DNA from 3 places in the Blautia sp. HCP3S3_D9 genome. Region 1 is predicted to be linked to each of the others. Evidence: predicted binding sites of a transcription regulator. Region 1 holds the regulator's gene; each other region holds the start of a gene.
What was found. Region 1 encodes HrcA, which represses chaperone genes, less so after heat shock. Its sites were predicted from a motif close to TGTTAGCACTCNNNNNNNNNGAGTGCTAACA; they were not measured.
Positions count from the first base shown of each region.

Region 1 (7,858 bases):
TTTCAATATGTCTCACGATATCCGGACACCCATGAATGCCCTGCTGGGATACAGTGAGCTGATGAAAAGGGAATTGACTGATCCCAAGCTTCTGGATTATCAGGAGAAGATGGAACAGTCCGGAAATCTGCTGCTGTCTATTATCAATAATGTGCTGGACATGGCCCGGATTGAAAGCGGTAAGGTGGAACTGGATGAAGATTATGTGAAGATCAGAGATATTTATCAGGGAATTTACAAAATTTTCCAGGCGGAAGCGGAGAAAAAAGGTATTCACCTTAAGATGGAATACGATGTCAAGCATGAGCACGTAATCTGCGATGAGACGAAGAACAGGGAAATTTTCCTCAATCTGATCAGTAATGCGGTAAAATATACAGCTTCAGGGGGAAGGGTTACCATAAGGATCACAGAGCTTGACTGTGACAGGGAAGACTATGTGCGGATACGGACTCAGGTAATTGATACAGGTATCGGTATGAGCGAAGAATTCCTGCCATTCCTCTTTGATGCTTTTGCCAGAGAACGCAATACAACAGCCGGAAAGGTTGCGGGAACAGGTCTGGGAATGCCGATCATAAAGAAGTATATTGATATGATGGGCGGAACCATTGAAGTAGAAAGTAAGCTGGGAGAAGGAAGCAAATTTACAGTTACTCTGGAATACAGGATTGCTGATAAGAGCTACTATGAACAGGATACGGAAAAATCTTCAGATATGGATGAAACAGACAGAATCAGCGGAAAACATATTTTGCTTGCCGAGGATAATGATCTGAATGCGGAAATCGCAGAGTTTATTCTGGAGGATATGGGACTTATGGTTGACCGTGTTGAGGATGGAGTTCAATGTGTGTCAAGGATAGAACAGTCTCCGGCAGGCACCTATGACCTGATCCTTATGGATATCCAGATGCCGAACATGGATGGCTACAGGGCAACAGAGATGATCCGAGGACTGTCAGATAAAAGTAAAGCCACTATTCCGATCATAGCCATGACAGCCAATGCCTTTGAGGAAGACAGAAAAAAGGCACTGGCAAAAGGAATGAACGGACATATTGCAAAGCCTGTTGATGCAGAAAAAGTTGAGAAGACCATTTGTGGGGTTTTGAGCAGGTAGCGAAGCGGATAATCTTATCCGCTTGAATAAGTGGATTGTGAACTATCCATTTTATTCCAATATTCATAAAGAAGGGGTAGTTTTGTATGGAGCAGCTTGAAAAACAAAAGGAATATTGAATCCGTTCTCAGTAACGTAGCCAAAATTCATTCCAGATTGCCTGCGGCAATGGAATTTTGGCTTGTATGTCTCGGGATTTTGGCATATTCATGCCAAAACACCTCGCGGGATAGTGGTGTGTGAACAGTAACTAGAAAACATATAAAGTGCAGAACAGGTATTCGCTTGCTCTGTACTTTTTTTATATGAGATGATATACTGAAAATATAACCATATTAAACATATTTCAATTTTTGATAAGTGAAATTTGATTAAAACAGGAGAATATTATGGATCATTTTGAATTGCATTCCGAGTACAAGCCAACTGGCGATCAGCCTCAGGCAATTGAACGTCTGGTCAGAGGCTTTAAAGAAGGCAACCAGTTCGAAACTTTACTGGGTGTCACCGGTTCCGGCAAGACATTTACCATGGCGAACGTCATCGCCCAGCTAAACAAACCAACCCTCATCCTCGCCCACAATAAAACTCTCGCGGCGCAGCTTTACGGTGAGATGAAAGAATTCTTCCCTGAGAACGCAGTGGAATATTTTGTCTCCTATTATGACTACTATCAGCCGGAGGCTTATGTCCCGTCTTCAGACACCTATATTGCCAAAGATTCCTCCATCAATGACGAGATTGACAAACTCCGTCTCTCTGCCACAGCCGCAATGTCAGAGCGGAAAGACGTAGTGGTCATTTCCTCCGTTTCCTGTATCTACGGATTGGGTTCCCCTCAGGAATTCTTTGACATGATGATTTCCCTGCGTCCGGGAATGACCAAAGACCGGGATGAGGTAATCCGGGAACTGATCGACATTCAGTACACCAGAAATGAGATGGACTTCCACCGAAGCACCTTCCGTGTCCGTGGAGATACCCTGGAAATTTTTCCTGCCAACAGCTCCGATACAGCCGTGAGAGTAGAATTTTTCGGAGATGAGATCGACCGTATTTCAGAAATTGATGTACTGACAGGAGAAATCAAATGCCAGCGTTCTCATATCAGCATCTTCCCTGCATCCCACTATGTAGTGCCAGCAGAACAGATTCAGAGAGCAGCTGTAGCAATAGAAGAAGAATTAAAAGAACGTGTAGAGTATTTCAAAAGTGAAGACAAGCTTCTGGAAGCCCAGCGAATCTCAGAACGCACCAATTTCGACATTGAAATGATGAAAGAAACCGGATTCTGTTCAGGAATCGAAAATTATTCCAGACATCTGTCAGGATTAAAGCCCGGACAGCCACCATACACACTGCTGGACTATTTTGGAGATGACTTCTTACTTATTATAGATGAATCTCATATCACAGTACCTCAGGTAGGAGGAATGTACGCCGGTGACCAGAGCAGGAAGCAGACACTGGTAGACTACGGATTCCGGCTTCCTTCAGCCAAAGATAACCGCCCCTTAAGCTTCGAAGAATTCGAATCCAAACTGGATCAGGTCATGTTTGTATCCGCCACTCCGGGACAATATGAGTATGATCATGAACTCCTCCGTGCAGAACAGATCATTCGTCCAACCGGACTTCTGGATCCGAAAGTAGAAGTCCGCCCCATTGAAGGACAGATTGACGACCTGATCGGGGAAGTAAACAAAGAAGTGTCAAAGAAACACAAAATCCTGATCACCACTCTCACCAAACGAATGGCAGAAGACCTGACAGAATATATGAAAGAAGTAGGAATCCGAGTCCGTTACCTCCATTCCGATATCGATACCTTAGAGCGTGCCCGCATCATTCGGGATATGCGTCTGGATGTTTTTGATGTTCTGGTAGGAATCAACCTCCTTCGAGAAGGCCTGGACATTCCGGAAATCACCCTGGTAGCAATCCTGGATGCAGACAAAGAAGGTTTCCTCCGTTCCGAAACCTCCCTCATCCAGACCATCGGACGAGCTGCCCGAAACAGTGAAGGCCATGTAATCATGTACGCAGACAACATGACCGATTCCATGCACAAAGCCATCACCGAAACCAACCGCCGCCGAACCATCCAGGAAGCCTACAACAAAGAACACGGAATCACTCCGACTACTATCAAAAAAGCAGTCCGCGACCTCATCGCCGTATCCAAAGCAGTAGCCGAAACCGAAGTCCGACTCCAGAAAGACCCAGAGTCCATGACCCGTAAAGAACTCACCAAACTCATCGCCCAGGTAGAAAAACAAATGCGCGCCGCAGCCGCAGATCTCAACTTCGAACAGGCCGCCGAACTACGTGATAAAATGATCGATCTGAAAAAGAATCTGGATATTTTAGATAAATAGTGCTCTACTGAGTCTTTTTCGTCTGTGTAATCGAATTTGAAGACAAGCAAGTGATATAGTTATTCTATAGCAATCCTCTAAAATAATGTATCTTAATCTAGCCCATCAGAGTGTGAAATCCTGCGTCAGATATCTTCCTTGTCTTTCACACTTTGCTGAACTGTCTTAAATGCATTATTTACAAGGATTGCTATAGAAGAGGCGATTCGCCTCCCAGGCGAGAGCCCCGCCTGTATAATCGTCCTGAACAGCCAGCGGGGAGAAATTATTGATATTGTGTGCATTTGCAGGATGCTTAGAGATACTTAGTCTGCAGAAATCTGCGTTATGAGCCGGCTGCATCACCTGTCTGAGCGGAGTCTGCGACGGAGCGAGTTTGACAAGCCGGCTCATGCCTTTAGCAGATTTCTGCAGACTTAGTATCTCTTAGCGTCCGAAACCGCACACAATATCAATAATTTCTCCCCGCGTCCCCTTTTCATAACACGTTCCAATACCCCCTATTGTTCATAAAATAACAAAAAATTCACAAAATAATATTGACAAACCAAATCAAGAGTGCTATCTTATGAGCATAAGGTGTTAGCACTCCTAAAACATGAGTGCTAACAAACCAAAAAACAAAGGCAGTAAAGGAGTGGAATTTCATGGATCAGGAATTAGATGATCGTAAAAAGAAAATACTAAAAGCCATCATCAAAACCTACATGGAAACAGGCGAACCGGTGGGTTCCCGGACCATTTCCAAGTTTGCAGATTTAAATGTAAGCTCTGCCACCATCCGGAATGAGATGTCAGACCTGACAGATATGGGATATATCGTACAGCCCCACACCTCAGCCGGAAGAATTCCTTCTGATAAAGGTTATCGCCTCTACGTAGACGAGCTGATGAAAGAAAAGGAATCAGAGGTTCAGGAAATCAAGGATCTCATGATAGAGAAAACTGACAAACTGGATAAAATGCTGAAGCAGGTAGCAAAGGTACTGGCCTCCAATACCAACTATGCAACCATGATCTCTGTTCCACAGTACAGCGGAAGCAAGATTAAATTCATCCAGCTTTCCCGCGTAACACCCCTTCAGCTTGTAGCAGTAGTAGTGAGTGATAACAATGTCATCCGAAACCAGATCATCAATCTGGATGAGGAGATGGACGATCAGACAATCCTGAAATTAAATCTTCTTCTTAACACCAACTTAAATGGGGTGCCCATTCAGGATATCAACCTGGGAATGATCGCCCGCCTGAAAGAACAGGCAGGTGTACATGGCTCTGTGGTTGGCACAGTCCTTGATGCAGTGGCAGACACCATCCAGGTAGACGAAGACGATATGCAGATATATACTTCAGGAGCAACAAACATTTTCAAATATCCGGAGCTTGCAGATACAAGTAAAGCAAGTGAGCTGATCTCAGCATTTGAAGAGAAGCAGGATCTGGTAGATCTGGTGAAAGAGAGAATGTCTGATACCGAGAACACAGGAATTCAGGTGTACATTGGTGATGAGATGCCGGTGCAAACCATGAAAGACTGCAGTGTGGTGACAGCCACTTACGAACTTGGAAAAGGAATGCATGGTACCATTGGTATCATCGGTCCGAAGCGTATGGATTATGCAAATGTAGTTGACAGCCTGAAGGCTTTGAAAGTCCAGCTGGACGAACTGATTAAGAAAGAGAGTTAGAAAGGCGGTAATAGAGAGTGTCAGAAGAAACAAAGAACACAGCTTTGGAGGAAGAAACAACAGAGACTCCTGTAACAGAAGAAACTGTTGAGGATGAACCTGAAGTTGTAGAGAATGGTGAAGAAGAAGCAGAAGAAATCCCGGTAGAGGATGGAGACGAGGAAGCTTCCCAGGATGACAAGAAAGACAGCAAATCAAAAACTTCTTTCTTCGGTAAGAAGAAAAAAGAAAAAGATAAATTTGAACAGCAGATCGAAGATCTGACAGACAGACTGAAACGAAACATGGCTGAATTTGATAACTTCCGTAAGAGAACGGAGAAAGAGAAATCCAGCATGTACATCATCGGAGCCAAGGATATCGTTGAGAAAATCCTTCCGGTTGTGGATAACTTCGAAAGAGGCCTTGCACAGGCACCTGAAGGAGATTCTTTCGCGGATGGCATGAAGATGATCTACAAACAGCTGATCACAACATTGGATGAGCTGGGTGTGAAACCAATCGAGGCAGTCGGTAAGGAATTTGATCCGAACTTCCATAACGCAGTAATGCATGTGGAGGACGAAGAAGCCGGTGAGAATATTGTGGTAGAAGAATTCCAGAAGGGCTACACTTACAAGGATTTCGTAGTCCGTCACAGTATGGTAAAAGTAGCCAACTAATTTACATGAAAATATAGAATATATCAAATCTAGTTGAAAATAAACAGGAGGAACAAGATTATGGGAAAAATTATTGGTATTGACTTAGGTACAACAAACAGCTGTGTAGCCGTAATGGAAGGTGGACAGCCAACAGTTATTGCAAATACAGAAGGCGCAAGAACAACACCATCTGTTGTCGCTTTCACAAAAACAGGAGAACGTCTTGTAGGTGAACCTGCAAAACGTCAGGCAGTAACAAACGCAGAGAGAACAATCTCTTCCATTAAAAGAGAGATGGGTACTGACTACCGTGTAACAATCGACGACAAGAAATATTCCCCACAGGAAATTTCCGCTATGATTCTTCAGAAACTGAAAAAAGATGCAGAAGGATACCTCGGTGAGAAAGTTACAGAAGCAGTTATCACAGTTCCTGCATATTTCAACGATGCTCAGCGTCAGGCAACAAAAGATGCCGGTAAGATCGCTGGTCTTGAAGTAAAACGTATCATTAACGAGCCTACAGCAGCAGCTCTTGCTTATGGCCTTGATAATGAAAAAGAACAGAAGATCATGGTATACGACTTAGGTGGTGGTACATTCGATGTATCTATCATTGAAATCGGTGATGGCGTTATTGAGGTTCTTTCCACAGCCGGTAACAACCGTCTTGGTGGTGATGACTTCGACCAGAAGATCACAGATTATATGCTTTCAGAATTCAAGAAAGCAGAAGGTGTTGACTTAAGCAATGATAAGATGGCACTTCAGAGATTAAAAGAAGCTGCAGAGAAAGCTAAGAAAGAACTTTCTTCCGCAACAACTACAAACATCAACCTGCCATTCATTACAGCTACAGCAGAAGGTCCGAAACATTTCGATATGAACCTTACAAGAGCTAAATTCGATGAATTAACACATGACTTAGTAGAAATGACAGCTGATCCGGTACGTCGCGCACTTTCCGATGCAGGTATCACAGCATCTGAACTTGGTCAGGTACTTCTGGTTGGTGGATCTTCACGTATCCCGGCTGTACAGGATAAAGTAAGACAGTTAACAGGCAAAGAGCCAAGCAAGAACCTGAACCCGGATGAGTGTGTAGCACTTGGTGCTTCTATCCAGGGTGGTAAACTTGCAGGTGATGCAGGCGCAGGCGATATCCTTCTTCTGGATGTTACTCCACTGTCACTGTCCATTGAGACAATGGGTGGTATCGCAACAAGACTGATCGAGAGAAATACAACTATTCCTACAAGAAAGAGCCAGATTTTCTCAACAGCAGCAGACAACCAGACAGCAGTAGATATCAACGTTGTACAGGGTGAGCGTCAGTTCGCGAAAGACAACAAATCCCTTGGTCAGTTCCGTCTGGATGGAATCCCACCAGCACGTCGTGGTGTTCCGCAGATCGAAGTTACATTCGATATCGACGCAAACGGTATCGTGAATGTATCCGCTAAGGATCTTGGAACAGGTAAAGAACAGCACATCACAATCACAGCTGGTTCTAACATGTCTGATTCCGATATCGACAAAGCAGTTAAAGAAGCTGCTGAGTTCGAAGCACAGGATAAGAAACGTAAAGAAGCAATCGATACAAGAAACAATGCTGATTCCATGGTATTCCAGGTTGAGAATGCACTGAAAGAAGCTGGCGACAAGATCGATGCTAACGATAAAGCTGCTGTAGAAGCAGACCTGAATGCACTGAAAGACTTACTGTCCCAGACTGCAAACGCAGAAGAGATGACAGACTCTCAGGTAGCTGATATTAAAGCTGCTCAGGAGAAGATGATGGAAAGTGCTCAGAAACTGTTCGCTAAGATGTATGAGCAGACACAGCAGGCAGGCGGCCAGGCTGGTCCGGACATGAGCAACATGGGCGGAGCAGGAAACACAAATGCAGGAAGCAGCAACGATGATGATGTTGTAGATGCTGACTACAAAGAAGTTTAATATAGAGCATAGGAATAAATAAATCATGGCTGATAAGAGAGATTATTATGAAGTCTTAGGCGTGGA
Region 1 is NZ_JBQHWS010000036.1:22,889-30,746, reverse strand. It holds partial or broken gene ACTNES_RS09100 (ATP-binding protein) at 1-1,123, shown strand, start outside; gene uvrB (excinuclease ABC subunit UvrB) at 1,513-3,501, shown strand; gene hrcA (heat-inducible transcriptional repressor HrcA) at 4,149-5,189, shown strand; gene grpE (nucleotide exchange factor GrpE) at 5,207-5,851, shown strand; gene dnaK (molecular chaperone DnaK) at 5,912-7,792, shown strand; gene dnaJ (molecular chaperone DnaJ) at 7,818-7,858, shown strand, end outside.

Region 2 (6,119 bases), on a different contig from region 1:
ACCAGAAAGTGCAAACGGCAATACAGCAGATTAAAGACAGAAAATGCCCATCCTCGATTTCAGATTATACCGGTGATATTTTGCTTGTAGGAATTAATTATGACAAGAAAAGTAAAAAGCATCAGTGCATAATTGAAAAAGTGTAATAGAATCTGAAAAATATATATAAGAAACCGCAAGAATCAGACTCTACAAGATACTAGGATAAAATTGGAGGAGTGTACTTCCAGCTTCCAGGGTCTAACCCTATGAAGTCTTGCCAACACCAAAGTTATGATGGGAATGGTCTGTGAGACGGATTTGCTTGACAGGGATTTGCAGGATAGCATCGCAGAACTTAACATCATCTCGGAGCAGATGCAGATTGCCATTGCGGAGAACAGCCGGGTGGCATTAGATCAAGATGAGTATGAAAAACGCTATGCCGAACTTACGGCAAGGTATGAAAAGGCAAAAGCTAAGTATGATGACATCGCCGAGCAGATAGAAAGCAAGAAGGCGAAGAGAGAATTGTTCAAAGGGTTCATTCGAACTTTGGAGAAGCAGGACGGCTTAACCTGCGAGTTCGATGCCGGGATTTGGAGCAGTCTTGTACAGGAAGTGATTGTGAAATCCAAGGACGATATAAGATTCATGTTCAAGAACGGATTTGAAGTAAGAGTATAGAAATAGGATTTGATGGCACTCGGGCAGTGAAATACTGGGGTGGTTTATGTGGAAAAAATGTAGGCGATATGATATGATAAACGATAAGATGTCCCATGAAAAAAATTTTGATGGATTAATTTGATATTTTGTAAAAAGAGTAAAAACAAAATAGGAGTGAAATTTTGATGAATATTGAAAAAAATTTGAGAGGTGGAAAGTTTAATCGTCTTCTTGAAAAAGCTATGGTTGATGTAAAAAATAAGACAAACCTAAACAGATTGGAACTGGAAGTTGTTTATTTGCTATCTCATTATGATGATATAACAACATTGACGGATATATGTCGGTACACGCAGATGAATAAAGGTCATATGTCTACTACTTTAGAGAATCTTGTTAAACAAGGATACATTGTATGCAAAAGAGATGATAAAGATCGCAGATATGTGAAATATGAGCTGACTGATGCGTCGGAACATCTTTGTCAGGAAATGGAGATTCTCTGGGCAGAGTTAACCGCCAAGGTGGTGGAAGGAATTGATGAAAGTTCTTTGGCGGTATTTAACCGGGTGTCTGAGCAGATTAGTCATAATATAGACAGATTCTTGGAGAATGACTAGGAATTGTTACACCGAGTAATCGGTGTGCAATTTTTTTATTTCTTTTGAAAAAATAGGTTGACATAGGTTTTTTATGTGCTATAATCCTTTTTAAACAAACAGTTTGGAAACAAACTGTTTATATATGCTTCATATGAAGCATATATTTTTTACAAAATAAGTAGCACTCAATACAAGAGAGTGCTAACAATAAAGAAAAGAGGTAATGATTATGCAGTTAAAACCATTAGGAGAGCGTGTTGTTTTAAAACAGCAGGAAGCAGAAGAAAAAACCCAGTCCGGAATTATATTACCGGATAGTGCAAAAGAAAAGCCACAGACAGCTGTTGTCATTGCAGTAGGACCTGGAAGTGAAAAGAATGGAAAGAAAACAGAAATGCAGGTAAAAGAAGGCGACCGTGTGATTTATTCTCAGTATTCCGGTACAGATGTTAAGTTGGAGGATGAGGAATATATCATCGTAAATCAGTCCGATATTATTGCAATTGTGGAGTAGTAAAATAAAAATACAGTTATTTTATATGTAGAAAGAAGGAATTAACATGGCAAAGGAAATTTTGTTTGATATCGATGCAAGAAAAAAGATGGAAGCAGGCGTTGATAAGCTGGCAGATACAGTAAAGGTGACAATCGGACCTAAGGGACGTAACGTTGTATTGGATAAATCTTACGGAACTCCTTTGATTACGAACGATGGTGTTACGATTGCAAAGGAGATTGAACTGGAAGATCCTTATGAGAATATGGGTGCACAACTTGTGAAAGAGGTCGCAACCAAAACGAATGACATTGCAGGAGACGGCACGACAACGGCAACTGTTTTGGCACAGGCTCTAGTAGGCGAGGGTATGAAAAATATAGCAGCAGGTGCAAATCCAATTATTTTGCGAAAAGGAATGAAGAAAGCAGCAGATACAACTATTGAAGCACTGGTTAAAATGAGCAAGCCTGTAACCGGAAAAGATCACATTGCAAAGGTTGCTGCAATATCTGCAGGTAATGATGAAGTCGGAACAATGATTGCCGATGCAATGGAAAAGGTTGGAGAGAATGGCGTCATCACAATAGAAGAATCAAAGACGATGCAGACAGAGATAGAGGTTGTAGAGGGAATGCAGTTTGACAACGGTTATTTATCTGCTTACATGTGTGATGATAAAGAAAAGATGATAGCTAATATGAATCATCCATACATTTTGATTACGGACAAAAAGATATCTAATATAAAGGATATTCTTCCTATATTGGAGCAGGTAATGCAGCAGGGAAGAGAAATGCTGATTATTGCAGATGACGTAGAGGGTGAAGCACTTACAACACTAATCGTAAACAGGTTGAGAGGCACACTCAAGGTCGTAGCTGTAAAGGCACCGGGGTATGGTGATGGTCGTAAGGAGATGTTAAAGGATATTGCAATTCTGACAGGTGGACAGGCAGTACTCGATGACCTTGGCATGCAATTAAAGGATATCACAGTTGATATGCTTGGACAGACTAAATCAGTTAAAGTAACAAAGGAACATACAACCATCGTGGATGGCGAGGGCAAGAAACAGGACATTGAAGAAAGAATCGCAATGATTAAGAGACAGGCTGCAGATGCTTCTGAGTACGACAGGGATAAGCTGGTAGACCGGGTGGCTAAGCTCGGCGGTGGTGTTGCAGTTATTAAGATTGGAGCTGCAACTGAAACAGAGATGAAGGAAGCTAAGTATCGTATGGAGGATGCATTAAATGCCACTAGGGCTGCTGTGTCAGAGGGAATCATCAGTGGCGGCGGATCTGCTTATGTTCACGCACAAAAGGCAGTATATGACATGATATCAAGCATGGAGGGTGATGAGAGAACAGGAGCAGAGATTGTAGCCAAGGCATTGGAGGCTCCGCTTCGTGCCATTGCTGAAAATGCAGGCCTAGAGGGTGCTGTCATCATCAATAAGGTAAAGGAGTCAGATGAGGGCATAGGCTTTGATGCAATTTCTGAACAGTACGTCAATATGGTCGATGCAGGAATTATTGATCCTGTCAAGGTTACAAGAAGTGCACTTTCCAATGCGATTAGTGTGTCATCAACCTTATTAACAACGGAGGCTGCTGTGGCAAATATTAAGGAAACAGCACCTGCAATGCCGGCACAACCGGAAATGGGCTATTAAAATAATCCATTCTCTTTTACGAAGGGAAGTGACAGTCTGTTGCTTCCCTTATTTTAAATAAAGGAGGAGTAATATGGCAGAAACTATAGGAAATACAGATATTATAAAGCTGTCCAACGAATTGATATACCAAAGGCACTTGTTTAACCGGGAGCATAGAAAAGATGTCTTTATGAAAATGAGTATCCCAGAATACATTGCATTACAATATATTGCAATGGAGGAGACATCCGACATTTATTCAGGACGAGTCTTTCTGAAGGATTTAGCGGACAAGCTTCAGATGACGATGCGACAGATTTCTAAAATGGTAGAAAAGCTACGAGACGTAGGATATGTATTATGGTCTCATGACGGTAACGGCAGTGAGGGCACCTATGTTACAATTACTGAAAGCGGACGAAGCCTGTTAAGGGCGCAGGAAGAAACACTTAAGAAGTATTACGGGAAGGTGTTCGAAAAGTTTGGAAAGGATAATTTGATTCAGTTACTACAGCTTATGAAGCAGTTGGAAACTATTATGAGCAGTGAGGTGGAGAATCTGGAGGTGAATAGAGATGACAACGGAGCAGATGAATGATTATTTTGAAGAATTGGAAGCAGTTTGTCTGAAAAATGATAACATTGCTCCGCGGTTATTTGAAGAATATGGCGTAAACAAAGGGCTTAGAGATGAAAATGGGAAAGGTGTCCTTACAGGACTTACCAACATATCAAAAATAGTGTCTTCAAAAATTGTTGATAATCAGAAGATTCCCTGCGATGGGGAATTGTGGTACCGGGGCTATCGAGTGGAAGATTTGATTCATTGTTTAGGACAAAATGAGTTTGGATTTGAAAAAATAGCATATCTTCTTTTGATGGGAAAACTGCCTGATGAAAGAGAGAAGGAAGACTTCGATAGAATTATTGGAGAGTGTAGGACATTGCCAACCAATTTTACAAGGGATGTCATTATGAAAGCACCTTCGGAGGATGTCATGAATTCCATGACCCGAAGTATTCTTACCCTGGCATCTTATGATAAAAAGGTAAAAGAACCAGGTGTCAGCAATTCGCTGCGTCAGTGCATCCAGCTCATCAGTGAGCTCCCATTGTTGGCAGTATATGGATATAATGCTTACAATCATTATGAAAAAAATGAGAGTATGTATATTCATCATCCCGATAAACAGCTTTCCACCGCGGAAAATCTATTGATGCTTCTGCGACCAGACAGGAAATATACCCTTACAGAGGCAAAGGTTTTAGATACGGCACTCATTTTGCATATGGAACATGGAGGAGGTAATAATTCTACATTTACCACAAGAGTCGTTACGTCATCCGGGTCTGACACTTATTCTACGATGGCAGCAGCAATGTGTTCGCTAAAAGGACCAAAACACGGAGGCGCCAACATTAAGGTAATGGAAATGATGGATGATATTAGGGTGCATATAAAGGATTATTCAGATAAGGATGAGATAGAAGCATACTTAAGAAGGATTGTTGATAAAGATGCATTTGACCAAAAGGGCTTAATCTATGGAATGGGACATGCAGTATATTCTATTTCTGATCCGAGGGAGAGAGTATTTAAAGATTATGTAAAACAACTGGCAGAGGAAAAGAAAAGGCAAAAAGATCTTGAATTGTATGAAAACATAGAGATGCTTGCTCCAAAGATCATAGCAGATAAAAGACATATCTATAAAGGTGTCAGTCCCAATGTAGATTTTTACAGTGGATTTGTCTACGATATGCTGGGTATACCGGTAGAACTTTATACAGCCATGTTTGCAGTAGCTAGAATCGTAGGTTGGAGTGCACACAGAATAGAAGAGATGATTTGCACGGATAAAATCATCAGACCAGCATATATGAGTGTTATGGAAGAAAAAAGACTCAGTTAGAGAGCTTTCTAACCAAGATTTCAGATGGTGTAATAATAAAATAATGCGTCAGCATATACATAAAATTAAAGAGCAGCAGACTTCATAGGGGTGTTTATTTGAACACCCGTCAGAAAGATATAGAAAAAGTCCTGACAGCTTTGAAGAAGGCTGAAAAGGAATTAAGAAAGATTTTTGGGTCTGACCATTTAAAGGTGAGAATAAGGTGAAGGATGCCCTGCTTAACATGGGTTATACTTGCCAGAATGAACATAAGATCAACTGGCTTGTTAATGTTAGCGAAATGGGAATCAAATATGCAAAGTGAATTTGGATAGATGAAAGGAATACAACAAAAATGGAAGAAATCGTTAAGTTCTTAAAAGAAGCAGAAACATATTACTTGGCAACGGTCGAAGGCGACCGCCCGCAAGGGCAGACCCTATGAGTGGTGTATTGATGTTAAGATGGTAGTATCGCCTTCAAGCAGGACATGACCCTCAGCTGCAACGACCTAGGGAGCCTTTGCAGGGCAGCAGAGGACAAGCGCTATAGCCTGCGGAACAACGAGGAAACGCTGAAGCTGATCCTTTTCTTCCTGACGAAAGCGGAGCTGGTCGATGAGTACGAGGCTTGGAAGGAAGCCAACCCAAACGCCTAACAGCACCCAAAAGGTACACGCCCCGAAAAGGGGCTGTGCCTCGTATCCGATGCGTTTCTGAAACTGGAAAATATTAGGTTGAATAAAATAAAAATTTCCGAAATGGGAAAATAATTTGATATTCTGCGTATAATATGCTATACTGAGAAAAAAGGAGAAA
Region 2 is NZ_JBQHWS010000155.1:407-6,525, reverse strand. It holds partial or broken gene ACTNES_RS18415 (PD-(D/E)XK nuclease domain-containing protein) at 1-146, shown strand, start outside; gene ACTNES_RS18410 (hypothetical protein) at 283-666, shown strand; gene ACTNES_RS18405 (MarR family winged helix-turn-helix transcriptional regulator) at 834-1,268, shown strand; gene groES (co-chaperone GroES) at 1,480-1,764, shown strand; gene groL (chaperonin GroEL) at 1,811-3,424, shown strand; gene ACTNES_RS18390 (MarR family winged helix-turn-helix transcriptional regulator) at 3,498-4,004, shown strand; gene ACTNES_RS18385 (citrate/2-methylcitrate synthase) at 3,982-5,319, shown strand; gene ACTNES_RS18380 (hypothetical protein) at 5,792-5,959, shown strand.
Region 2: groES (co-chaperone GroES) is a predicted target of HrcA. The motif match lies at 1,427-1,457, and genes of this name have one in related genera.

Region 3 (7,858 bases), on a different contig from region 1:
AATACCACATTTCGGCATCCCCAGTAGTGATTGAAAGGATCCCGGCAAGAAGTAAATCAGCATAAACTAATTATCCATTTACGCCTTTTAAAGACAATAAACGATACAGCAAGCCTGAATAATTCCTCCGTGGTAAGCAATGTATACACACCAACAATTCCCCACTTGAATACATATGCTGCAAGCAGACACAGTGGAATTCCGATACACCATGTGCCAATAATATCAATGATCATAATGATTTTGGTGTTACCGCCACTTCTTATAATGCCTCCGCCAAGTATCATATTTTCCACCTTGACCGGAGCGTACAAGGCAAATACAATAAGCAGTGTTTTTCCAAGATCTTTTACACTGTCATCAACACGATATAATCCGGTATATACTCCAGCCAAAAGAATGAGTAAAGCCGATACCGTTACCGCACCAAATAAGCCTGCATACATAATCTTCTTTGATTCTGTGTAAGCCTCGTCATATTCTTTCCTGCCAAGCCTCTTGCCGACTATCACACCGGCAGCCGCAGACAATCCACTAAGTGCTCCTACCATAAGCCCTTGTATCGGACCGGTAAGTGTATAGGCTGCAAGGCTTGATGTGCCAAGATGTCCATAAACAGCAGACTCCACATTTTGCCCGAGACTCCATAAAAATTCACTGATTAGAATCGGCATAATCATTATCAGATAATCCCTGATCGTGATTTTTTTAAAATGTAGAGACAATACCGGTTTATCTCCATCTTTTCTGATACATAAGACAAATCCGACAAGAATAAATATCAGGTTAAACAATTGAGAAATAAGTGTGGCAATGGCAGCACCCTTTATTCCCATACATGAAAATCCAAGTTTTCCAAATATCAGCAGATAGTTCAGTCCTGTGTTTACAATAACTGCTCCAAAACTTGCCAGAAATGGTATCGTTGCATACTCCTTACAGCGCAGCCATGAGGATAAAATATTGCTGACAGCCATTGGAATATAAGAAAACGCTATAATTCTAAAATAAACCGCACCAGTATTTATAATACTCATATCCTTCGTATATAATCCAAGAATCTGCGATGGAAAAACTCCTGCTGCAAGCAGGAACAATGCTGATATCATAATTCCGCAGATGAGGCTCACATCAAAACTACACCATGCCTCTTTTGTTTCCTGGGCACCAATAAACTGTGCAATTAATATCCCGGCAACCGTGCTTACCGCACCAATCACCACTGAAAAAATCAGTGAAAAATTACCGCATAATCCAACTGCCGATATATTTGTCTCCCCTAACTGTCCAATCATGATCTGGTCAACAATTGAAAATGATGCCTGCAGCATACTTTGCAATGTGACAGGAATTGCTATTTTACACAACGATTTCATAAACTTTGACATTATAATTTCCTCGTACTTTCCCTTTTTACTAAATCAACCGGTAACACGATTTCTGTCTTATATTCTGCTCCATCGCGCATTGCCTCCAGACATTCAATTGCCGCTTTCGCCCTTAAGTTTGCTTCCTGATGAATCGTTGTGAGGGAAGGATTGCTTTCCCTGCTTGCCATGTTATCATCAAAGCCGATGATCTGGATATCCTCTGGAATCCGAATGTTCTTTCCTTGTAAAAACCTCATAAATTCAAGTGCATAAAAATCGGACACTGCAAAAACAGCGGTAACATTATTTTTTAACAGCTGGATATATTTATCCTCATAAAAGCACATTCTTTCCTTTTCTGTTTTTGGTATCTCCCATCTATAGGTTTCTCCTGGTTCAAAGGCTTTGCGAAACCCTTCGATGCGTTCTTTATCCATGCAGATGAAATTATCTGCTATGCATAATGCTTTTTTATGTCCAAGTTCTTTTAAATATTTCCCGGCCTGATAGCCACCGTCATAATGATCGATGACCAGATTTACTACCTTTGAGCATTTTTCAAAATAGCCATCATACACTACAAACGAAATCCTCATCTGATTTCTGAGGCTTTCATAATCAGCTTCACAAAATCCAATCAGAATCAGTCCATCCATATTCCACATGGATGCAAATACCGGAATCTCTCTGATATCAGATGTCGTTTTTATCATCAGAAAATAACCTTTTTCATTAACCTCATGGGAAAGAGCATTCAGCGATGACATCACAAATCCATCTTCTAAAACCCGGCCCTCATACTTTTCATGGTCATTCACCACCACTCCGATGATTCTTGAATTATTTCTCGCAAGCAAAATACCAGCCATATTCGGGATATATCCCGACCTTTCAAGTTCCTGCTGGACGCGTTTTACCGTCTCATCTGAAATTTTTTCTGTTTTGCCGTGAATCACATTTGAGATAGTAGCAGTACTAAGACCTAACGCATCTGCAACATCTACGATTCTAATTCTGTTCTGTGTCATTTCCATTCCTTCTTCTGCGATATTATGATTATATGCTACATTATAAATGTGGAATTTACAAAGGTTAATCGCATAACCCATTACAAAATTTGTATTCGATTTTTGTGATATTTTACTATTACCTGGGTTAATCATTAATGACATTCTTATAAAATAGAAAAAATAGACGCTCTTGCAAGTAAACTTGCAGGGCATTTATTTTCACCATTTTGCATGGCTCGTAGCGGTCACAAATTCTTCACAAAATAATTAGCACTCACCTCTTGACAGTGCTAACAACGTGTGTTATATTACATGCAGAACAAAGAAAACAACATATTTCTCCTTCGGGAGAGATATTTCTCATATAAGAGGAGGGTTAGCCTATGAATATCAGTAAATTTACACAGAAATCCGTACAGGCTGTCCAGGATCTGGAGAAGGTTGCTTATCAGTTTGGCAACCAGGAGATTGAAGAGGAGCATCTTTTATATGCTCTGCTGGAACAGGAAGACAGCCTGATTCTTAAACTGATCGAGAAGATGGAGATAGATAAGGATTATTTCAGAAATTCTCTGAATCAGGCACTGGATGCCAGGGTTAAGGTATCTGGCGGTGAGCTTCGTTTCGGACAGTATCTGAACAAGGCTCTGGTCAGTGCAGAGGATGAAGCCAAGGCAATGGGTGATGAATATGTCTCTGTAGAGCATTTATTCCTTGCTTTGTTGAGATATCCAAGTCCAAGCATGAAGAAACTGTTTCAGGAATTTGGCATTACTAAGGAGCGTTTCCTGCAGGCACTTTCTACAGTACGAGGCAATCAGCGTGTAGTCAGTGACAATCCGGAAGCTACTTATGATACTTTGAATAAATATGGCGAGGATTTAGTCGAAAAGGCACGTAACCAGAAGCTGGATCCTGTGATCGGACGTGATGAGGAAATCCGTAATATCATCAGAATCCTTTCACGTAAGACCAAGAACAATCCGGTGCTTATCGGTGAGCCTGGTGTAGGTAAGACTGCAGCAATCGAGGGCCTTGCACAGCGAATCGTGGCAGAGGATGTGCCGGAAGGTCTGAAGGATAAGAAGATTTTTGCCCTGGACATGGGCGCTCTGGTAGCAGGTGCCAAATACAGAGGTGAGTTTGAGGAACGTCTGAAAGCAGTCCTTGAAGAAGTAAAGAAGAGTGAAGGAAACATCATTCTTTTCATTGATGAGTTACATCTGATCGTTGGTGCAGGTAAGACAGATGGAGCTATGGATGCCAGCAATATGCTGAAGCCTATGCTTGCCAGAGGTGAGCTTCACTGTATTGGTGCCACAACTCTGGATGAGTACCGTCAGTATATTGAGAAAGATGCAGCTCTGGAACGTCGTCTCCAGCCGGTTATGGTGGATGAGCCCACAGTGGAGGATACCATTTCCATCCTTCGTGGTCTGAAGGAGAGATATGAGGTCTTCCATGGTGTTAAGATCACAGACAGTGCGCTGGTTGCAGCAGCTACACTTTCCCACAGATATATCACAGACCGTTTTCTTCCTGATAAGGCCATTGACCTGGTGGATGAGGCCTGTGCCCTGATCAAGACAGAGCTGGATTCCATGCCTTCAGAGCTGGATGAACAGCGCCGTAAGATCATGCAACTGGAGATTGAGGAATCTGCACTGAAGAAAGAGACAGATAACCTGAGTAAGGAACGTCTGGAAACACTTCAGAAAGAGCTGGCAGAGCTTCGTGATACCTTTAATACACAGAAAGCACAGTGGGATAATGAGAAGCATTCTGTAGAGAAATTGCAGAAGCTTCGTGAGCAGATCGAGGATGTGAATAAGCAGATCCAGAAAGCAAAACAGAACTATGATCTGGAGAAGGCTGCACAGTTACAGTACGGTGAGCTTCCGAAATTACAGCAGCAGCTGGAAATCGAAGAGAAGAGTGTGAAGGAAAGTGACAGAAGTCTGGTACATGAGGCAGTTACTGATGATGAGATCGCAAGGATCATTTCCAGATGGACCGGTATTCCTGTGACAAGACTGACAGAAGGCGAGAGAGCGAAACTCCTTACTCTGGAAGATCAGCTCCACAAGAGAGTTGTAGGCCAGGATGAAGGTGTGAAGAGGGTTACAGATGCAATTCTTCGTTCCAAAGCCGGTATCAAGGATCCGACCAAACCAATCGGTTCCTTCCTGTTCCTTGGTCCTACAGGTGTAGGTAAGACAGAGCTTGCCAAGACTCTGGCAGAGAATCTGTTTGATGATGAACAGAATATGGTCAGAATTGATATGAGTGAATACATGGAGAAGTATTCTGTATCCAGACTGATCGGAGCGCCTCCGGGATATGTAGGATATGAGGAGGGCGGCCAGCTTACTGAGGCAGTCCGCCGTAAACCATACAGTGTCGTACTTTTCGATGAGATTGAGAAAGCACATCCGGATGTGTTTAACGTACTGTTGCAGGTACTGGATGATGGTCGTATCACAGATTCTCAGGGACGTACAGTTGACTTTAAGAATACAATTCTTATCATGACTTCCAACATCGGTTCTCCGTATCTGCTGGATGGTATTGATGAGAATGGGGAGATCAAACCTGAGGCTCAAAGCCAGGTTATGGATGATCTGAGAGGCCATTTCCGTCCGGAATTCCTGAACCGTCTGGATGAAATAATTATGTTTAAGCCCTTGACAAAATCCAATATTGGTAAGATAGTAGACTTGATGGTCGGCGAGCTTGACAAACGTCTTGCAGACCAGGAGCTTTCCCTGGAACTGACAGATGCAGCCAAGGATCAGGTTATAGAGAATGGCTATGACCCGGTATACGGTGCACGTCCGCTGAAACGTTATCTGCAGAAATATGTAGAGACTCTTGCGGCGAGAAAGATTTTGTCCGGAGATGTTCACGCAGGTGATACTCTGGTACTGGATGTTCAGAATGGGGAATTCATTGTTACGGTAAAGGACGGAAACTAAATGATACCCAAAGATCCAATGATTCTGCTGAGTTATGTGAATACTCAGCTCAGGGATTATTATGATTCCCTGGAAGCACTCTGCACATGCAGAGGATTGAAGAAAGACGAACTGGTGGCGAAGATGCATTCCATTGACTATGAGTATGATGAGGCAACCAATCAGTTCATATAGGAAATATGCGAAATGCTCTCTGACAGCGGGAATTGCTGTTGGGGAGCATTTTTCTGTATAAAATCAAGTACCTTCTGTAAGCACCGGAAAGACAAGTGTGTTTTGAAATCAGTACAATTTGCAAAAATATATAAGATAAGACCAAAAAGTATTAGCAAAAAAGATTAAATCGTTAAGAATAAAACAAAAGAAAGTATAAAATATGTGAAAAATATCTAAAAAAGTACAAAATAAAGCATAAATATTCATTATCCATACAATTGATTTTTGGATGCTGTATGTTATAATTGCATCTGTAAAAAAACAAGCGCATATTAAATAGGAAGAAACACGTATATGAAAAAAATCTCCTGAATGATAATCGCGCTGTACGAAAATACAATATGGAGGTGGCAGTTTTGAAAAAGTTGGTGACCGTACTGGGTGCTTTTTTGGCAGTTCTTCTGGCTTGTCCGTTGAGTGTACTTGCGGCAGAAGGCAGTAAAGCACCATCTACAGTACCTGTATGGCTTTGCATTCCCTTTGCAGGGCTTTTGTTATGTATTGCAGTGATGCCTCTGGTAAAAGCGGAGTGGTGGGAGTCTCATCAGCCACTGGTTGTTGCCTTATGGATCATTCTGATGGTCGTTCCATTTGCTTTCGTTTATGGAGCCGGAAAGACTGCAGAGACAGTTCTGGACTGTATTGTGAATGATTATCTTACATTCATCATTCTGTTATTCGGCCTGTTCTGCGTATCAGGTAATATTACCATGGAGGGTGATTTCGCAGGTTCCCCCCGTGTTAATGTGGGTCTGCTTGCGCTGGGAACTCTTCTGGCAAGCTGTATCGGTACCACCGGTGCCAGTATGCTGATGGTACGTCCGGTAATTAAAATGAATTCATGGAGAAAGAGAAAAGGACATATTATGATTTTCTTTATCTTCATGGTTTCCAATATGGGTGGATGTCTTACACCAATTGGAGATCCGCCACTGTTAATGGGATTTATGCGAGGTGTTCCTTTCTTCTGGAGTCTGCATCTGTTCCCTGTACTGATCTTTAATATGGTCATTCTTCTGTTTGTGTTTTATCAGATTGATAAACGTTCTTACAGAAGAGATATTGCAAATGGACGTAAACCGGATATCCGTAAACCGGGTACTCAGTTCCGTCTGGATGGACTGCACAATATCATTTTCCTTGTGATGATCGTTGGCGCGGTAATCTTAAGCGGTGTACTTCCGGGAATGTCCGCATTCCAGGATGCTGCAGGCAATGTAAGAGGTATTCATCTCTTTGGAGAAGTAACCCTGATATTCCCGGCACTGATTGAAATCGTGATCATTCTGCTTGCTGCCTTCCTTTCCTTTAAGACAACAGATAAGCAGATCCGTATCAGAAACCATTTTACATGGGGTGCGATCCAGGAGGTTGCAGTTTTATTCATCGGTATTTTTATCACCATGCAGCCTGCACTGATGCTTCTGAAAGCAGTAGGACCAAATCTGGGAGTTACTGAACCGGCAGAGATGTTCTGGGCAACAGGTGTGCTTTCCAGTTTCCTGGATAATACACCGACTTATCTGGTATTCCTCACAACAGCAGGAACACTGGCATTTACCAATGGAATCACAACTACACTGGGAACTGTACCCACCAAGATTCTGTCTGCCATTTCCTGTGGTGCGGTATTTATGGGTGCCAACACTTATATCGGAAATGCCCCTAACTTCATGGTAAAGGCAATCTCTGATGAGAATGGTGTGAAGATGCCGTCATTCTTCGGATATATGCTCTGGTCTATTGCCTTTCTGGTTCCGGTGTTTATTATTGATATGTTTGTATTCTTTTTATAAGGAGGGAGGATCATTATGCAGGACAATCAGGAAAAATGCAAAGAACTTGCAATACGCATTTATAACCTGGATGAAGAAGTTTATAAATGTGTGGGTTCCTCTCTGGGACGTACATTTACAGGACAGAAAGAAACAACCATCCGTCATCTGGCAGCACTGATGTATACCAAGCCGGACGGACATCTGCTCAGAAGTGAACTGGCGTTGATCAGTAACATGGCCCGTACTATCAGGGATAAGAGCGAGAGAAGACGTCTTATGATAGAGTATGACAGTATTCTGAAAGAGATCGAAAATCTTCCGGATACATTTGGACGGACAGATATTGTAGATAAGGAGCGTATCAGTCTGAATAATCTGATCGCAAGACGCCAGAACGAGATTTCAGAGAATGATCATCTGATCATCTGTATCAGCCGTACACAGGGAAGTGGCGGTAATGATATCGGATTTGAACTGGCAGATCAGCTTCAGATCAACTATTATGATGC
Region 3 is NZ_JBQHWS010000067.1:1,400-9,257, forward strand. It holds gene ACTNES_RS12740 (MATE family efflux transporter) at 57-1,388, opposite strand; gene ACTNES_RS12745 (LacI family DNA-binding transcriptional regulator) at 1,388-2,398, opposite strand; gene clpB (ATP-dependent chaperone ClpB) at 2,764-5,355, shown strand; gene ACTNES_RS12755 (DUF4250 domain-containing protein) at 5,356-5,529, shown strand; gene ACTNES_RS12760 (sodium:proton antiporter) at 5,928-7,367, shown strand; gene ACTNES_RS12765 (AAA family ATPase) at 7,383-7,858, shown strand, end outside.
Region 3: clpB (ATP-dependent chaperone ClpB) is a predicted target of HrcA. The motif match lies at 2,646-2,676, and genes of this name have one in related genera.